DNA from 2 places in the Peribacillus sp. CSMR9 genome. Region 2 is predicted to be linked to the other one. Evidence: riboswitches for the same ligand, from Rfam matches in the RefSeq annotation. Region 2 holds a riboswitch; the other holds the start of a gene.
The links. Region 2 has a riboswitch for lysine ahead of N9I19_RS02430 (aspartate kinase). Riboswitches for the same ligand answer to the same signal wherever they lie in the genome.

Region 1 (7,857 bases), on a different contig from region 2:
CAGATCGGAGTAGGGGTATTGGGGTTTGAACGGATCATAGCGAAAGAGGCTGGTCAAGACGCTTGGATATCGGTCCTCATATCAGGGTTAATCATAAATGTTCTGCTTTGGATGTGTTTCAAGCTTTTAGGCAGGGGTCCCCAAACATTGGATTTGGTTGCTATCCATAAAGATTTGTTTGGTAAATGGGTAGGAAATGCTTTCAACATTTTTTTCATCCTCTACTTTATAATGATCTCCATCATTCTTATCAGGACTTATTTGGAAGTCATTCAGGTTTGGATGTTCCCTGGTGTTAATGTCCTGATGCTATTAACCATCATTCTAATTCTCGTGTATAGTTTTGTGGTGGGAGGGTTTAGGACCGTTACTGGTTTTTGTATAATCGGACTTATTATTGGATCGCCGTTATTAATTTTGAATTATTTCCCATTAAAGCACGCCCACTTTGAGAATTTGGGTCCTTTACTTGATCATTCCTTTTTGGAAATCATGAAGGCCTGTAAGAGAATGACCCTGAATTACCTTGGTTTTGAATTACTCCTGATCTATTACCCATTCATTAAAAAGCGTGAAGACTCTCAAAAGTGGGCCCACTTAGGTGCGTTGTTTACTATGTCGATATATTTAGTCTTCATTATTGTCTCGTTAGCCTACTATCATCAAGATCAGCTGAAAGATGTAATTTGGGCTACATTGACTTTATGGAAAATTGTGGACCTTCCATTCGTTGAGAGGTTTGAATATATAGGGATTTCCGTTTGGCTGTTCATGGTGCTGCCGAATGTTTGCCTAGGGGTTTGGGCAGCGAGCAGAACAGTAAAAAGAGTGTTTGGATTTAGACAGAAAAAGGTGTTAGTTTACATCCTGCTTATCATTTTAGTTTCTTGCTATTTTTTGGATAACCGCTATAGAATCGATAGGTTTAACACAATCAGTTCGCAAATAGGTTTTTATATCGTTTATTTGTACCTTCCTCTCTTATTCATATGGCAGTCGATTGTCTATAAAGTTAGGAGTCTTAATCCATGAAAATCAAACTTCCCTTGATTACATTAGGTTGTTTCATGATGACAGCGTGCGGGGTGGAGCAGCAAATATTAGAAGATATTTTAATTGCTGAAGTCGTAGGTTATGATGATGCCGGAGACAAAAAAGTGAAAGGAACGGTCGCTGTCAGCGTTCCTCAGCCTGGGGAAGAAGCAAAACTAAGTAGAGAAGTATATGAAGCGACCTCCCATAATATAAAGACTGGCCGCCATCAAGAAAATGCAAAAACACCATTCCCGATTGTCGGCGGGAGACTGACAGTCATTCTCTATGGTGAACAATTGGCAGGTAAGGGCTTGAATGATTATATTGATACATATAGGCGTGACCCAATGGTGGGAAGGGATTTATATTTAGCGATCGTTCGTGGCAAAGCGGAGGATGTAGTTAAAATGGAGCCGAAGTTGATTAAAACTCCAGGAGTCCAAGTGAAAGAGCTGATCGAACAGAATATCAAGACTAATTTGCCTGATGTAGATTTGCACAGGTATTTATATGCATGTCATGGTAAAGGAATCGATCCGGTCATGCCCCTATTGGAAACTGCAGGAGACCATATACGGGTAAAGGGTATCGCCCTGTTTAAAAGGGACAAGTATATCGGCAAATACATCCCTTATCAGGACGGATTTTTATTCAAAGTCCTTAGTGAAAATTTTAAGCTGGGGAGTTATGAAATCAAATGGAAGGAAAATGACTTTTCAGATATCAATAACGTGGAATCACGTGTCCATTATGATATCAGGAATGCAAATCAAGACCCCGAAGTCAGGATTGAAGTGAAATTAAAAGCGAGTCTGCTAGAGGTCCAAGGTTATGACTTGGGTAAATCAGTCGACCTGAATAAAATAGAGGCCAAAGCAGAACATGTCATTGGTGAAAAATTACATGAGATGGTAACCATGTTTCAGGAAAACAACATAGATCCGATTGCACTCGGTGATATCGCTAAAAGTAAAACAAGAAATTTCAATCAGAAACATTGGGAGGAGGCCTATCCTCATATTCCAATCGAGGTGGATTTGGATATTGAAATGATTCAAACGGGAATAGTAGAATAAAAGAAGAATATTCTGAAGTTTCCCCCTTTATAATAGGGGTATTGGTGTAATTATATCAATGCGGCTAAAGAGGGGGGAAAGGCATGGACAAAGCATGGTGGAAAGAGGCAGTTGTATATCAAGTGTATCCAAGGAGTTTCATGGATAGTGATGGAGATGGGGTAGGGGATTTAAACGGGATCTTTATGAAACTCGATTATTTACAGGAGTTGGGTGTGAACGTGATATGGCTATCCCCTGTTTATCAATCTCCCAATGATGACAATGGGTACGATATCAGTGATTATCAATCAATCATGACTGAATTCGGGACCATGGCTGATTTTGACAGGTTGCTGAAGGGGGTGCATGAACGTGGAATGAAGATCATGATGGACCTGGTGGTCAACCATTCTTCAGATGAACATTCGTGGTTCAAGGAATCCCGATCCTCTATAGACAATCCAAAGCGTGATTATTATATTTGGAAACCTGGAAGGCATGGGAAAGAACCAAATAATTGGGAGTCCGTTTTTAAAGGTTCGGCATGGAAATATGATGAAGGAACAGATGAATATTATTTACACTTATTCAGCAAGAAACAACCGGATTTAAACTGGGAGAACCCTAAGCTCCGTGAAGAAATCTACAGCATGATGACTTGGTGGCTGGATAAGGGTGTCGATGGTTTTCGGATGGATGTCATCAACTTCCTATCAAAAGATCAGAGCTATTCAGATGGATCCATTCAGCATGGGAAGCAGTTTGGTGATGGAAGCCCCTTTTTCTTGAATGGCCCGCGGATACATGAGTTTTTACAGGAAATCAATCAACGGGCACTTTCAGGATATGACGTGATTACCGTTGGGGAGATGCCAGGAGTCACCCCGGAGGAAGCGCAATTGTTCACAGGGAAAGATCGTGGTGAATTACATATGGTCTTTCAATTCGAACATATGGATTTGGGGGGCGGACCAGAAGGGAAATGGAGTAACGAAAAGTGGAACCTAAGCGATTTAAAACAAATTCTTTCCAAGTGGCAGACTGGTTTGGAGGAGGATGGCTGGAACAGTTTATACTGGAACAATCATGATCAGTCCCGGATTGTCTCAAGGTTTGGAAATGATGGAGAGTATCGTATTGAAAGCGCAAAGATGCTTGCCGCCTGTCTTCATATGCTTCAAGGTACACCTTATATATATCAAGGGGAAGAGCTGGGAATGACCAATGTTGCATTTGAAAGCATTGATGAATATCGGGATATTGAAACGTTGAATTCATATGACGAACTCGTCAATTCGCATGGCTGGTCAAAAGAGCGGATGATGTCAGCCATTCACGCCCGAAGCAGGGATAATGCGAGGACACCGGTTCAGTGGAATGACTCCCGGAACGCAGGATTCACGAAAGGGACTCCTTGGATTAAGGTCAATCCCAATTTTCCCGAGATTAATGCAGAAAAAGCCTACAATGATCCAAATTCCATTTTTCATTTTTATAAAAGGCTTATCCAATTACGCAAAAAACATGAAATTGTCGTTTATGGCCGTTTTGAACTGCTCTGTCCAGATGATGAACGAATATTTGCCTATACGAGAACGTTTGAAGATGAAAAGCTGTTAGTGCTATGCAACTTTAAGGAGGAGCATGCCGCATATTCTTTGCCTGAAGAGCTAAATTCATATTCTGCTACAAGGCTGATCGGTAATTATGAACAGGGGGAAAAAGGAATCTCGAGAATGCCTCTGCGTCCATATGAATGTCGTGTGTATCATTTGAAATGAAAAAGGACCTGGTTTTCTCCGTTAGAGAAGACCAGGTCCTTTTTAGTATTATTTTGATTTAAGGTCACATTCCTCAAGAGGAATGACTTTCGTTTTATGTTTAATTTTATAGCCGAACCATAGGACGAAAAATAGAATTAAGCCAATGTAGGAAACGAACATTGAATTCCAGTCGATCCCATTACTGCTGAAAGCTTGATAGCCTTGTCCGATGATAATGATAATACATAGGACAAGGGCGAATATTGGCCCGAATGGGAAGCCTTTGGCCCGGTATGGTAAAGCATTCATATCAAGGCCTTGAGCTGCGTAGGCTTTGCGGAATCGATAATGGGCGATCGCAATCCCGACCCAGGTGACGAATCCTGCCATGCCTGAAGCATTCAATAACCAAATATAAACGACACCATCTCCGAAAAATGATGCTAAGAATGCAACGCAGCCAACTAAAGAAGTCACGATAAGTGCATTCACGGGTACTCCTCTTTTATCTAACTTGCCAAGGAATTTAGGTGCTTTCCCATCACGTGCCAAGTCCCAGAGCATACGGGTTGAAGCGTACATGCCTGAGTTACCGGCGGAAAGTACGGATGATAAAATGATCGCGTTCATGATGGATGCAGCAAATGCAAGGCCAGCCCGTTCAAATACGAGCGTGAAGGGACTTACGGCAACATCTTCACTCAATAAACGTGAATCCGTAAACGGAATGATCATTCCAATTACAAAAATGGCAAGGATATAGAATAAGATGATGCGCCAGAAAACGGATCTGATCGCCTTAGGGATATTCTTTTCTGGATCTTCACTTTCACCAGCCGTCACTCCAAGCAATTCTGTTCCTTGGAATGAAAAGCCGGCAGCCATGAATACACCTAGAATCGTGAAGAACCCTCCATTAAAGGGACCTTCGCCCATTGTGAAATTGGAAAAACCAATAGGGTCTTTTCCACCCATGATTCCGAGAATGATCAGAACACCAGTGATCAAGAAAATGACGACTGTCACGACTTTGATCATGGCAAACCAGAATTCTGCTTCCCCAAAACCTTTAACGGACATGTAATTGATAAGAAACATAGTGATTAACGCAATAGCACTCCAGATGAAGGAGGGAGTATCAGGAAACCAGAACTTCATAATTAAGACAACGGCTGCTAATTCAGCGGCAATGGTGATTGCCCAGTTATACCAGTAGTTCCATCCAATCGCAAAACCGAAAGACGGATCGACGAATTTGGATGCATAGACACGGAACGAACCGGCCACTGGCATGAATGCTGCCATTTCTGCAAGACTTGTCATTAAGTAATAAACCATGATGCCGATGACCGCGTATGCCACCAAGGCACCGCCGGGTCCGGCTGAATGAATGGCACCGCCACTTGCTAAAAATAAACCTGTTCCAATCGTTCCACCTAATGAAATCATCATTAAGTGCCGCGCCTTCAGGCTCCTTTTTAATTCAGTGGGGCTTGATGTTGATTGTGAATTTGACAATTGATGTTACACTCCTTTTTATTGGAAGGGAACGAAATATAAAAAAACAGCAGTCGAAAAAGATCGACGGCTGTTTATAATAAACCCGTTTATCCTTCCGAAGATAGCTCCCCACGCTTTTTTGAAAAAACGTGACAGTGATGTTCCTGTTCGGTGACACCGCCAGCGAGAATATACATGGAATATACCCTAACTTCGGCAACTTATCCTTTCAAACGGAGTCTTGAATTTTCCAGAATCTCGTCCGTTCTACTTTTATAAGCTGCAGCCTCTAACTCATCGGTAAATGAGGAAGTATTCAATTTTCTTAAATCGTAACGCCAGCTTGTAATTGGCCGTACGATGGTACTCATGAAAAATTATGCAATCGCTAATAGAATGCTAGTAACTGAGTAAACTTTACTATATCAAAATTATAAAATAACTTCTGGGATATCGCAATGATTATTTTATGTGGTTATTTTTCCCTAGTTCTCGAAAGATTGGAAGAGGAAACGATATATAAAAGTAAAGCCATTCTGATAACAATACCGTTATTAAACGGTCCTTCTTTTTATAAGGGCGTAGTCCAATTTTACATGTTGGACCGATTCGGGATTCTCAAATAGATCCACTGCCATTTTCCCAATCCATTCCAGAGGCAAGGAAATGGTCGTGATGTCCAGCATCTCACTCAGGCTATCATTATTGAAGCCCAGAATGGCCACATCTTCAGGTACCCTCATACCCGATTTCTTAGCGGTGAGCATGAATCCAGCAGCCGTGTCATCATTAGTGATGATGATGGCTTCAGGTTTGTTTATCATCGAATGCCAATCCTCAAACAACTTTACACCGTCTTTGATGTGATAACTGCCTTCAAACAACCATTCTTTATTGTTTATAAGTTGATGTTTACTCATGATATCGTTAAAGGCCTTTGTTCGAAGAGAACTGTTCCTGCTCTTTTTACGGCCGAGGCTGTATCCAATTTTCTTATATCCTTTAGAAATCACGTATTCAAGGGCACAGGAGAATGCTGCATAATGATCAATGCTGATGGATGAGAATTCAGCCTGGGCTGTATCCTCACATAAGATAATAGGTCCGTATTTTTGATAATCCAAGAGGATTTTCATTTCCGAAATTCTTGAACAAACGATAATGCCATCGAGTTGCTTCATTTGCAGCATATTCAAAGCCTGGATTTCTTTCTCTCTTTCATAATGGGTTTGAAAGATCACTATATGACACCCAATTGCATTTGCCTGTTTAGTAATTCCGTTAACGATTGCCCCGTAATATGGGTGATTGGTGAAGGGGATGATGATGCCGATAAGATTTGTTTTGCCTTTTGAAAGATGAATGGCGTTGATGTTTCTCGAATAATTCAAGCGATCAATGGCTTGTAAAACGCTCTCTCTCTTATCAGGGCTTACATAAGGATGATTATTCAATACACGAGATACTGTTGAGACAGATACACCAGCACATTGAGCAATTTCTTTAATGTTTGTCATGGGATCACCATTTTTTCTTTTTTTTATATTGTACCGTATGAAACCCATTTCAGAGCAAGAGAACAGAGCATGGCTGCTGAAGATTTCTTCAAATAAGGTCTTGTTCTGGTATGGGTTTCATCCTTTAAGATTGGTTTAAGTCTTAGCGGAGGAGGAGATCAGGATGTTCCAAACTTTAATCAGCCTGTTTGTACTTTGCGGAATCGAATTGGGATTGGCGTACTTGGCAGTTTCTTTAAAAAAGCCGGAAAAATGATTGGCAATGCACATGGAATGCCAGATGCCCGTCGAGAAATCCGCGTTTACTCGTGAAATACACACGTTTACTCGTGAATTTCACGTCGTCCCATCATAAACATTAGAAAAAGCTCCCCTAGTTTATATTCACCATAAAAACTCCACAATATAAATATAACTTCATCATTACGTTTCATGTACCGAAGGAAAAGCACTCTCCATTTTAGTAGTTGGAATGCTCATCATACCTGCCTCAACGGCTTATCTGCGGACAGATCGGTTAAGTAGAATGATATTGGTCAGTATAGTGGTCGGGGTGTTAAATTAAGTCATCGGTTATTATTCAGCTGCCATTTTGGATGCCACGATATCCGGTTGCATGGTTGGAGTGGCCTTTCTCTTTTCCCCAAGCAATGGATTGGTCAGAAGTGTGCTGGAATTGGAGAAAATCAAAGGAGGCACATGCTTAAATTCCCCCTTTCTGCAGGCTCCATGCAGATAACTTCATGAAGCTTGTAAACTATTCTTCGATATAGTTGTGATTTTATTTGTTTAAAGTATAATGAATAAGTGTATTTAAAGTTGTATCGCAGGAGCCTTTTTAAGGGAGAGTTAAGTATGGAAGAACAAAATAAATTTTCATCTCGAATAGATTTTTCTTTGGTCACAATATTGCTGTTATTATTCGTAGGAAGTTGCTTAGCAATCTATAGTGCCCAAACGACTGGACAGTACGCGGAAAACTTC
Region 2 (7,857 bases):
GAAAACTCCCCTATACTTCCGTTTACAATTATGTGACATGTCCATTTTACTCCTGACTTCTATGTGCGTCAAGAAAACGGATACAAGAAATCTCTTTTTCAGAATAGATTTTATTGGATTAAATTGTCTGTTTTTTATTCATCAAGAAGATATTTTGGAGAAATTACTAATTAATCTATTAATATCTCGGTATAATTTATCATTTTTTTCCAATTGTTATTTAAATAAATAAAAAACAGTATAATTTGCAAAAGAAAAACGTTTATAATAGATTAACAGAAAGAGGCGATAAACTATGAAAAAAAATATTGCTGCTGCGATAGAAGAAGAGATTCCAGCTGAGGAAATTCAAACTGAAGAATTCCAAGTTCCAGCTTTCGGATACGAATTAATCAGAGAAGTTCTATTGAACGATATTCTCGGAAAAGACTCTAATCAAATCCTCTATTGGGCAGGTAAACAGTTAGCACGTAAATTCCCATTAAATGGCGATCAAGAAGTTATTGAATTTTTCCAGAGCGCGGGATGGGGCACCCTGGAAATCATGAAGTATACGAAAAACCAGATGGAATTATCACTGACGGGTGAAATAATCAGCCGCCGTATGGATTTACATCCTGACTGTCACTTCCAACTTGAAGCCGGTTTCCTTGCCGAGCAGTTTACACTGCAAAAAAAGTTCCTAAGCGAATCAACGGAAGAAATCAAACGCCGCGCAAAAAAAGTGATATTCACCATTCAATGGGATCCCAGAGATCAAATCTAATGAGCCCTTAAAACAGACTTACCCTTTTTACCGGAAGTCTGTTTTTTATTGGACTCCTTACTCTCAAGCTAGCACATTTGCATGCTGCCCAAGTTTAAATGCTTCATGAAGAGATTCGACCGCCTTCACCATTTCCTTTTCATTGACGACAGTCGAGACTTTAATTTCAGATGTGCTGACCATTTTCACTTGGATGCCTGTATTGGCCATCACTTCAAACATCTCGGCAGCCACTCCTGGATTGGAAACCATACCAGATCCGACGATGGACACCTTGGCCAATCCGCCCTCCGTTTCGACTCGGTCGAATGACAATTGTTCCTTATTGTTTTCCAGTACGATCAAGGCCGCTTGCGTATCTTCACTTTTTGTGGAAAATGATAGATTGGTCGTATCCTCGGCTGTCATGCTTTGAATGATGATGTCCACATTAATCCGGTTTTTCGCAAGTGTCGTGAAAATTGTGGATAATGCACCAAGTGATTGGGGCAATCCATATATTGTGACCCTTGTAATACTGTCTTCAAAAGCAATGCCGCGTACAATTAAGTTTTCTTCCATAGTTGCTTCCTCCTCAATGATCGTTCCTGATTCTCTTTCCATGCTCGAACGGACTTCAAGCGGAATTTGATAATTTTTTGCATATTCTACAGCCCTTGGATGAAGGACGCCCGCCCCTAGGTTGGCAAGTTCCAGCATCTCATCATAAGAGATGGATTGGAGTTTACGCGCGGCTTTTATGTAACGTGGATCCGTAGTGAAAACACCCGTTACATCCGTATAAATATCACATCTATCCGCATTCAGCGCTGCAGCGATGGCAACTGCCGTCGTATCGGAACCGCCTCGTCCTAAGGTCGTGATTTCCCCATTTGCATCGTTCCCCTGGAAACCGGCAACGACCACAATTTTCTTCTCCTGGAGCTGAGCTTGAATCCTCGTGGCATCGATGTTTAAAATCCGGGCATTCCCATGAACGGATTCCGTTTGCATGCCAGCCTGCCAGCCAGTGTAAGAAATGGCTTCATGTCCCTCTTCAATCAATGCCATCGTTAACAGGGATATCGTGACCTGTTCCCCCGTAGTCAATAGCATATCCATTTCCCTCTTGCTCGGTGTTCCGGAAATATCCCGGGCCATGGAAACCAATTGATCCGTGGTTTTCCCCATAGCTGAAACAACGACGACTACCTCATTTCCATTCTTCACTTCCTCGATTACCCTATTGGCAACATTTTTTATTTTTTCTACGCTTCCGACGGATGTCCCGCCGAACTTTTGAACGATTAATGCCATCCTAATGCACCCTCTCTACCTTTTTAGGCAATAAAAAAAGCAATGAGAAATATCTCATTGCTGTGATCACATATCCAATACTGTAAACACAGTGAGATAGCTCTCCAGGGCATAAACCCTGACAATCCGCCATTTATTAAATGTCAGACCAGAAAAACAAGGTATGAGTCTTGTCTTCCTTCGGCGTCATCCCCTTTCAAAACCTTTCATGGAAGCTCATACTTCTCCAGGTTTTTACTCTTGAATTCCGCACCTCTATCAGCACTTTTAAGTTGTCTAGTTAAAAATTCCTTCTTATCATAGCATAGAGAATTGCCTGCAGCAAGATTATTCTTGTAATTTTCTAACGATTCCCTCTGCTACCCCTTTTGGCATGCCAGCTTCCATGATTTCCTCGGCCGTGGCCTCTTTGATTTTCTTCAATGACCCAAAATGCCTTAATAATTGCTTCCTCCGCTTTTCCCCGACTCCCGGAATATCATCAAGCTGGGAGTGAACCGCGTTTTTCCCGCGTAGCTGGCGATGAAACGTAATCGCGAACCGATGCACTTCATCCTGAATTCTTTGCAATAGATAAAATTCCTGGCTCCGTGAATCAAGAGGTACGAGTTCAAGCGGATTTCCAATCATTAATTGTGAAGTCCTATGCTTTTCATCCTTAATGAGACCTGAAATTGGTATATCAAGGCCTAATTCATTCTCCAAAATATCCCTTACAGCTTCCACATGTCCCTTTCCTCCATCAATGATGATTAAGTCCGGAAGCGGCAGCCCTTCTTTCAATACTCGTGAATACCTTCTTCTGACCACTTCACGCATCGATTCATAATCATCAGGTCCCTGGACCGTTTTGATCTTATATTTACGGTACTCCCTTTTTTCCGGTTTCCCATCAATGAACACGACTAATGCGGAAACAGGGTCACTTCCCTGGATATTCGAGTTGTCGAAAGCTTCAATTCGATGCGGGGTGTAGATCCCTAATTGGTTCCCGAGGTTTTCCACCGCATTGATCGTCCTTTCTTCATCCCGTTCAATCAATGAAAATTTTTCCTGAAGGGCGATGGAGGCATTTTCATTCGCCAATTTAAGCATGTCTTTTTTCGATCCCCGTTTCGGGTGAATCGTTTTGACACCTAGCAGACCTTCGGCCATTTCAGCATCCACTGACTCAGGCAGCAGGATTTCCTTTGGTTTAAAGTGATTGGTAATCTCGTAAAACTGACCGAGGAATGTAAGAAGTTCCTGTTCCGGTTCATCATAGACAGGAAAAAGTGAAACATCCCTTTCGATCAATTTACCCTGTCGGACAAAAAATACCTGAACGCACATCCAGCCTTTATCATAGGCAAACCCAAATACATCCCTGTCGATGAAATCGGTCGTCATCATTTTCTGCTTCTCCATCGTAATATCGATGTGGGCAATTTTGTCACGATACTCCTTGGCCCTCTCGAAATCGAGCTCCTCTGATGCCTCTAGCATTTTTTCAGTCAGTTCTTTTTTTATCTCAGTATGTCCGCCATTCAAGAACCGGTTGATATCATCCACCATTTTTTTATATTCCTGTTCCTCAACATCATATACACATGGGGCCAGACACTGGCCAAGGTGATAATAAAGACACACGCGATCCGGTAAGGTATTGCATTTTCTAAGGGGATAGATGCGATCGAGCAATTTTTTCGTTTCGTTGGCTGCAAAAGCATTCGGATATGGACCGAAATATTTCCCTTTATCTTTTTTGACTTTACGCGTAATAATTAGACGTGGATGCCGTTCCGCCGTCAGCTTGATGAAAGGATACGTCTTATCATCCTTAAGCATGACATTATATTTTGGATCATGTTTTTTGATTAAGTTCAACTCTAAAATGAGAGCCTCGATATTGGAAGAGGTTACGATGTATTCGAAATCCTCAATCTCACTCACCAGCCGCAAGGTTTTTCCATCATGAGATCCCGTGAAATAAGAACGGACACGATTTTTCAACACTTTCGCTTTGCCTACATATATGATTGTTCCCTGACGATCTTTCATTAAATAACAACCAGGTTGATCGGGAAGAAGGGCAAGTTTATTCTTTATTTGTTGGTTCATGCATTCAGCCTCCTGTTCTCCCATTTTACAATTATTATATATCAAGATAGCGAAAAAAGCTTCAAGTCCGTAGACTTGAAGCTTTTTTTAGCTATCTTGCTATTACGCGTGTTTTGCAATAAGTTCAGCAAGTGCTTCTTTAGGTTGGAAACCAACCACTTTATCCACCACTTCACCGTCTTTAAGGACGATTAGTGTCGGGATGCTCATCACACCGAATTTCCCAGCTGTTTCTTGGTTTTCATCTACATCCACTTTTACGATTTTCGCTGTATCGCCAATTTCAGTATCAAGCTCTTGAAGAACAGGAGCGATCATTTTACAAGGTCCGCACCATGGAGCCCAAAAATCGACAAGAACTACACCTTCGTTAGTATCTGTAGTGAAAGTTTGGTCAGTTGCATTTACAATAGCCATATATATTTCCTCCTCAAATTTACTCAAATAACTAAAGACAGTATACCATCGTTGCTAGAATCGACGCTAATATTTTGCTTCAGTGGTAGGATGTCCAAAAAAAGAGTAAATATGCAGGCTCAAGCCTTGCCGAATAACACCAAAAAATGAAGGGGCCAGACATGTATCGGCTTTTGCCAAATGTCTTGCCCCTTCATCTTTTTCTATTAAGCGTTAACTTTTAGTTTTTTGAATTCTTCAGTCAGTAATGGAACGACTTCGAAAAGGTCCCCGACAATTCCATAATCAGCTATATTGAATATATTGGCTTCCGGGTCTTTGTTGATGGCAACGATAACCTTGGAGTTGGACATCCCAGCTAAATGCTGGATCGCTCCAGAAATTCCGCAGGCGATATAAAGGTCAGGTGTAACGACCTTACCCGTTTGCCCGATTTGCAAAGAGTAATCGCAATAGTCCGCATCACATGCACCGCGGGAAGCACCTACCGCTCCGCCAAGAACTTGTGCCAGTTCTTTTAATGGTTCAAAACCATCTTCACTTTTCACGCCACGGCCGCCTGCGATGATTACTTTTGCTTCTGAAAGGTCGACCCCTTCACTAGCTTTTCTAACAACATCTTTTATGATTGTGCGTAAATCCTTAATATCCACACTTAATGTAGTTACCTCACCAGAGCGTGACTCATCTTTCGCTAATGGTTCAATATTGTTCGGACGGATTGTCGCGAATATCACGCCATCTGTAACAATTTTCCTTTCAAATGCTTTACCAGAATATATCGGGCGGGTGAAAACGATATTTCCGCCTTCTTCTTCAATGGATGTAACATCGGAGATCAATCCTGATTCAAGTTTTCCAGCCAATTTAGGTGCAAGGTCTTTTCCTAAGGCCGTATGCCCAAAGAAAATCCCTTCTGGCTTTTCCTGCTCGATGACTGCAAGCAAGCCTTGAGCATAACCATCTGAAGTATATTGTTTCAATTGATCATTTTCTACAGCAATAACCCGGTCCGCACCATGCTGGATCAATTCATCACCGAAATTTTTAACACTGTCACCAACTAAAACACCTACGATTTCCCCGCCATCTGCAGCAAGTTTAGCCGCACCGATAGCTTCAAATGATACATTTCTTAGTGAACCGTCGCGAACTTCGCCCAATACAAGAAACTTTCTAGCCATTTATAAAAACCTCCTGTGCTCTATTTTATCTATTTGTCGTGTGTTGTTGTTTTGAAAAGGACCGTTTCGATTAAATCACTTTTGCTTCGCTGCGTAATAATTGAACAAGTTCGCTAACTTGATCACCGATTTCGCCGTTCAATACTTTACCAGCTTCTTTTTTAGCAGGAAGATAGATTTCAATCGTTTTTGTTTTTGCTTCAACATCTTCTTCTTCCAAATCCAGGTCATCCAATTCCAATTCTTCAAGCGGCTTCTTCTTCGCTTTCATGATTCCTGGCAAAGAAGGATAACGTGGCTCATTTAGACCTTGCTGAGCTGTCACTAACAATGGAAGGGACGCTTCGATCGTTTCAGAGTCCCCTTCAACATCACGGATAACGCTTACATTTCCATTTGCGATATCAAGCTTAGTGATTGTTGTAATATAAGGAATATCTAATATCTCCGCAACACGCGGCCCCACCTGACCGGAACCGCCATCGATTGCAACATTCCCCGCAATGATTAAATCGGCATTTTTACCTTTTAAGTATTCGCCTATAATTTTGGCAGTCGTGAATTGGTCGCCATTTTCTATGTCGTCTTCTATATTTATCAATACGGCTTTGTCAGCCCCCATTGCAAGCGCTGTGCGTAATTGCTTTTCAGCCTCTTCGGTGCCGACAGAAATAACCGTTACTTCGCCGCCCTGTGCATCACGCACTTGAATTGCTTCTTCAACAGCATACTCATCGTAAGGATTAATGATGAATTCTGCTCCATCCTCATTAATTTTCCCATTGGATAGTGTAATTTTTTCTTCTGTATCAAATGTTCTTTTCAGCAGCACATAAATGTTCAAGATAATACCTCCCGAATGATTTGAGTTTTGAAGATTATGAATTTTATTGATATATATTATTGTATTCTTCAGGTTTCACCAAAATCCTGCATAATATTTAAAAATAGTTATTTATCTGACGGGAAACATCATTTCCCTTTGAATACCGCTTCCCTTTTTTCAATAAAAGCGCCAATTCCTTCTTGTGCATCAGCCGTATCGAAAGCTTGGCCAAAGAGGACTGCCTCCCTCTCCACACCTTTATAGTAGGAATCATGCTTGGAATAATTTAATAATTCTATAGCCGCCTTTAAAGCGAGTGGGCTTTTCCTGGCAATTTTATTGGCTAGTTCCTTCGCTTTTGGAATCAGTTCTTCATCCGTGAAGGAATGATTTGCCAATCCGCATTGCACAGCTTGGATACCTGTAATCGGTTCACTTGTAAACAGCATTTCCGCGGCCTTTGCCATACCGACATATCGAGGAAGGCGTTGGGTGCCGGCAAACCCGGGGATTAAGCCCAACTGCAGCTCAGGCAAACCTAGTTTTGCCCTTTCGGTTACCAAACGGATGTGACAGGACATAGCCAGCTCCAATCCTCCTCCAAGCGCCGCTCCATGAATGGCTGCAATGACCGGTTTTGGAAAAGATTCAATTTTCTCAAATGCAGCTTGACCATTCTTGGTCAGTTTCTCGAAAGCTTTACCATTTTTCACTTCAGTAAACTCTTTAATGTCTGCTCCTGCAGAGAAAAACCTTCCTTCACCATGAAGAACGACAACCCGTACGGATTCGTCCTGCTCCATTTGATCGAAGGCCTGTGAAAGCTCCCCGATGATTGCCGATGAAAGAGCATTTGCGGGTGCATGATCAATCGTTATAAATGCCACATGATTTTCGACAGAAAGCTTAAGGTATTCCATATCTATCCCTCCAGGCATGTAGTCAAACTTTTTTGATAATTCAATATGTATCACTTCCCGATAAAGCTGGAAGCAGAATTAACCGATTCTTTCGAGGATGGCTAGCCACCCTCTATTTAAATCGTTAACTTTTCAAGCCACAGCCGCCAATTAGAAGGCGGTGAACGTCTGTTGCAAGGTCTGGGAGCGAATACTTTTGCTCATTCATGACCCAAGTCGTCACTGTTTCGTCGATCGTTCCAAAAATCATCTGCCTTGCAAGTAAATTATTTAAATCAGGCAGAAATTCGCCGTTCTCTTTACCTTCTATAATGATCTGATCGATTAAATGTAAATACCCTCTTAACA

Region 1: another riboswitch for lysine. It lies ahead of N9I19_RS11660 (amino acid permease); the one in region 2 lies ahead of N9I19_RS02430 (aspartate kinase).

What each region holds. Positions count from the first base shown of each region.
Region 1 is NZ_JAOPHO010000020.1:31,750-39,606, forward strand. Features, by position in the region: gene N9I19_RS11645 (GerAB/ArcD/ProY family transporter) at 1-1,032, shown strand, start outside; gene N9I19_RS11650 (Ger(x)C family spore germination protein) at 1,029-2,111, shown strand; gene N9I19_RS11655 (glycoside hydrolase family 13 protein) at 2,195-3,874, shown strand; gene N9I19_RS11660 (amino acid permease) at 3,923-5,374, opposite strand; lysine riboswitch at 5,471-5,656, opposite strand; gene N9I19_RS11665 (LacI family DNA-binding transcriptional regulator) at 5,911-6,873, opposite strand; gene N9I19_RS11670 (metal ABC transporter permease) at 7,331-7,438, shown strand; gene N9I19_RS11675 (hypothetical protein) at 7,450-7,572, opposite strand; gene rodA (rod shape-determining protein RodA) at 7,729-7,857, shown strand, end outside.
Region 2 is NZ_JAOPHO010000002.1:119,752-127,608, forward strand. Features, by position in the region: gene N9I19_RS02425 (YslB family protein) at 296-766, shown strand; gene N9I19_RS02430 (aspartate kinase) at 830-2,062, opposite strand; lysine riboswitch at 2,152-2,328, opposite strand; gene uvrC (excinuclease ABC subunit UvrC) at 2,390-4,162, opposite strand; gene trxA (thioredoxin) at 4,265-4,579, opposite strand; gene N9I19_RS02445 (electron transfer flavoprotein subunit alpha/FixB family protein) at 4,786-5,763, opposite strand; gene N9I19_RS02450 (electron transfer flavoprotein subunit beta/FixA family protein) at 5,834-6,607, opposite strand; gene N9I19_RS02455 (enoyl-CoA hydratase) at 6,736-7,509, opposite strand; gene fadR (fatty acid metabolism transcriptional regulator FadR) at 7,634-7,857, opposite strand, start outside.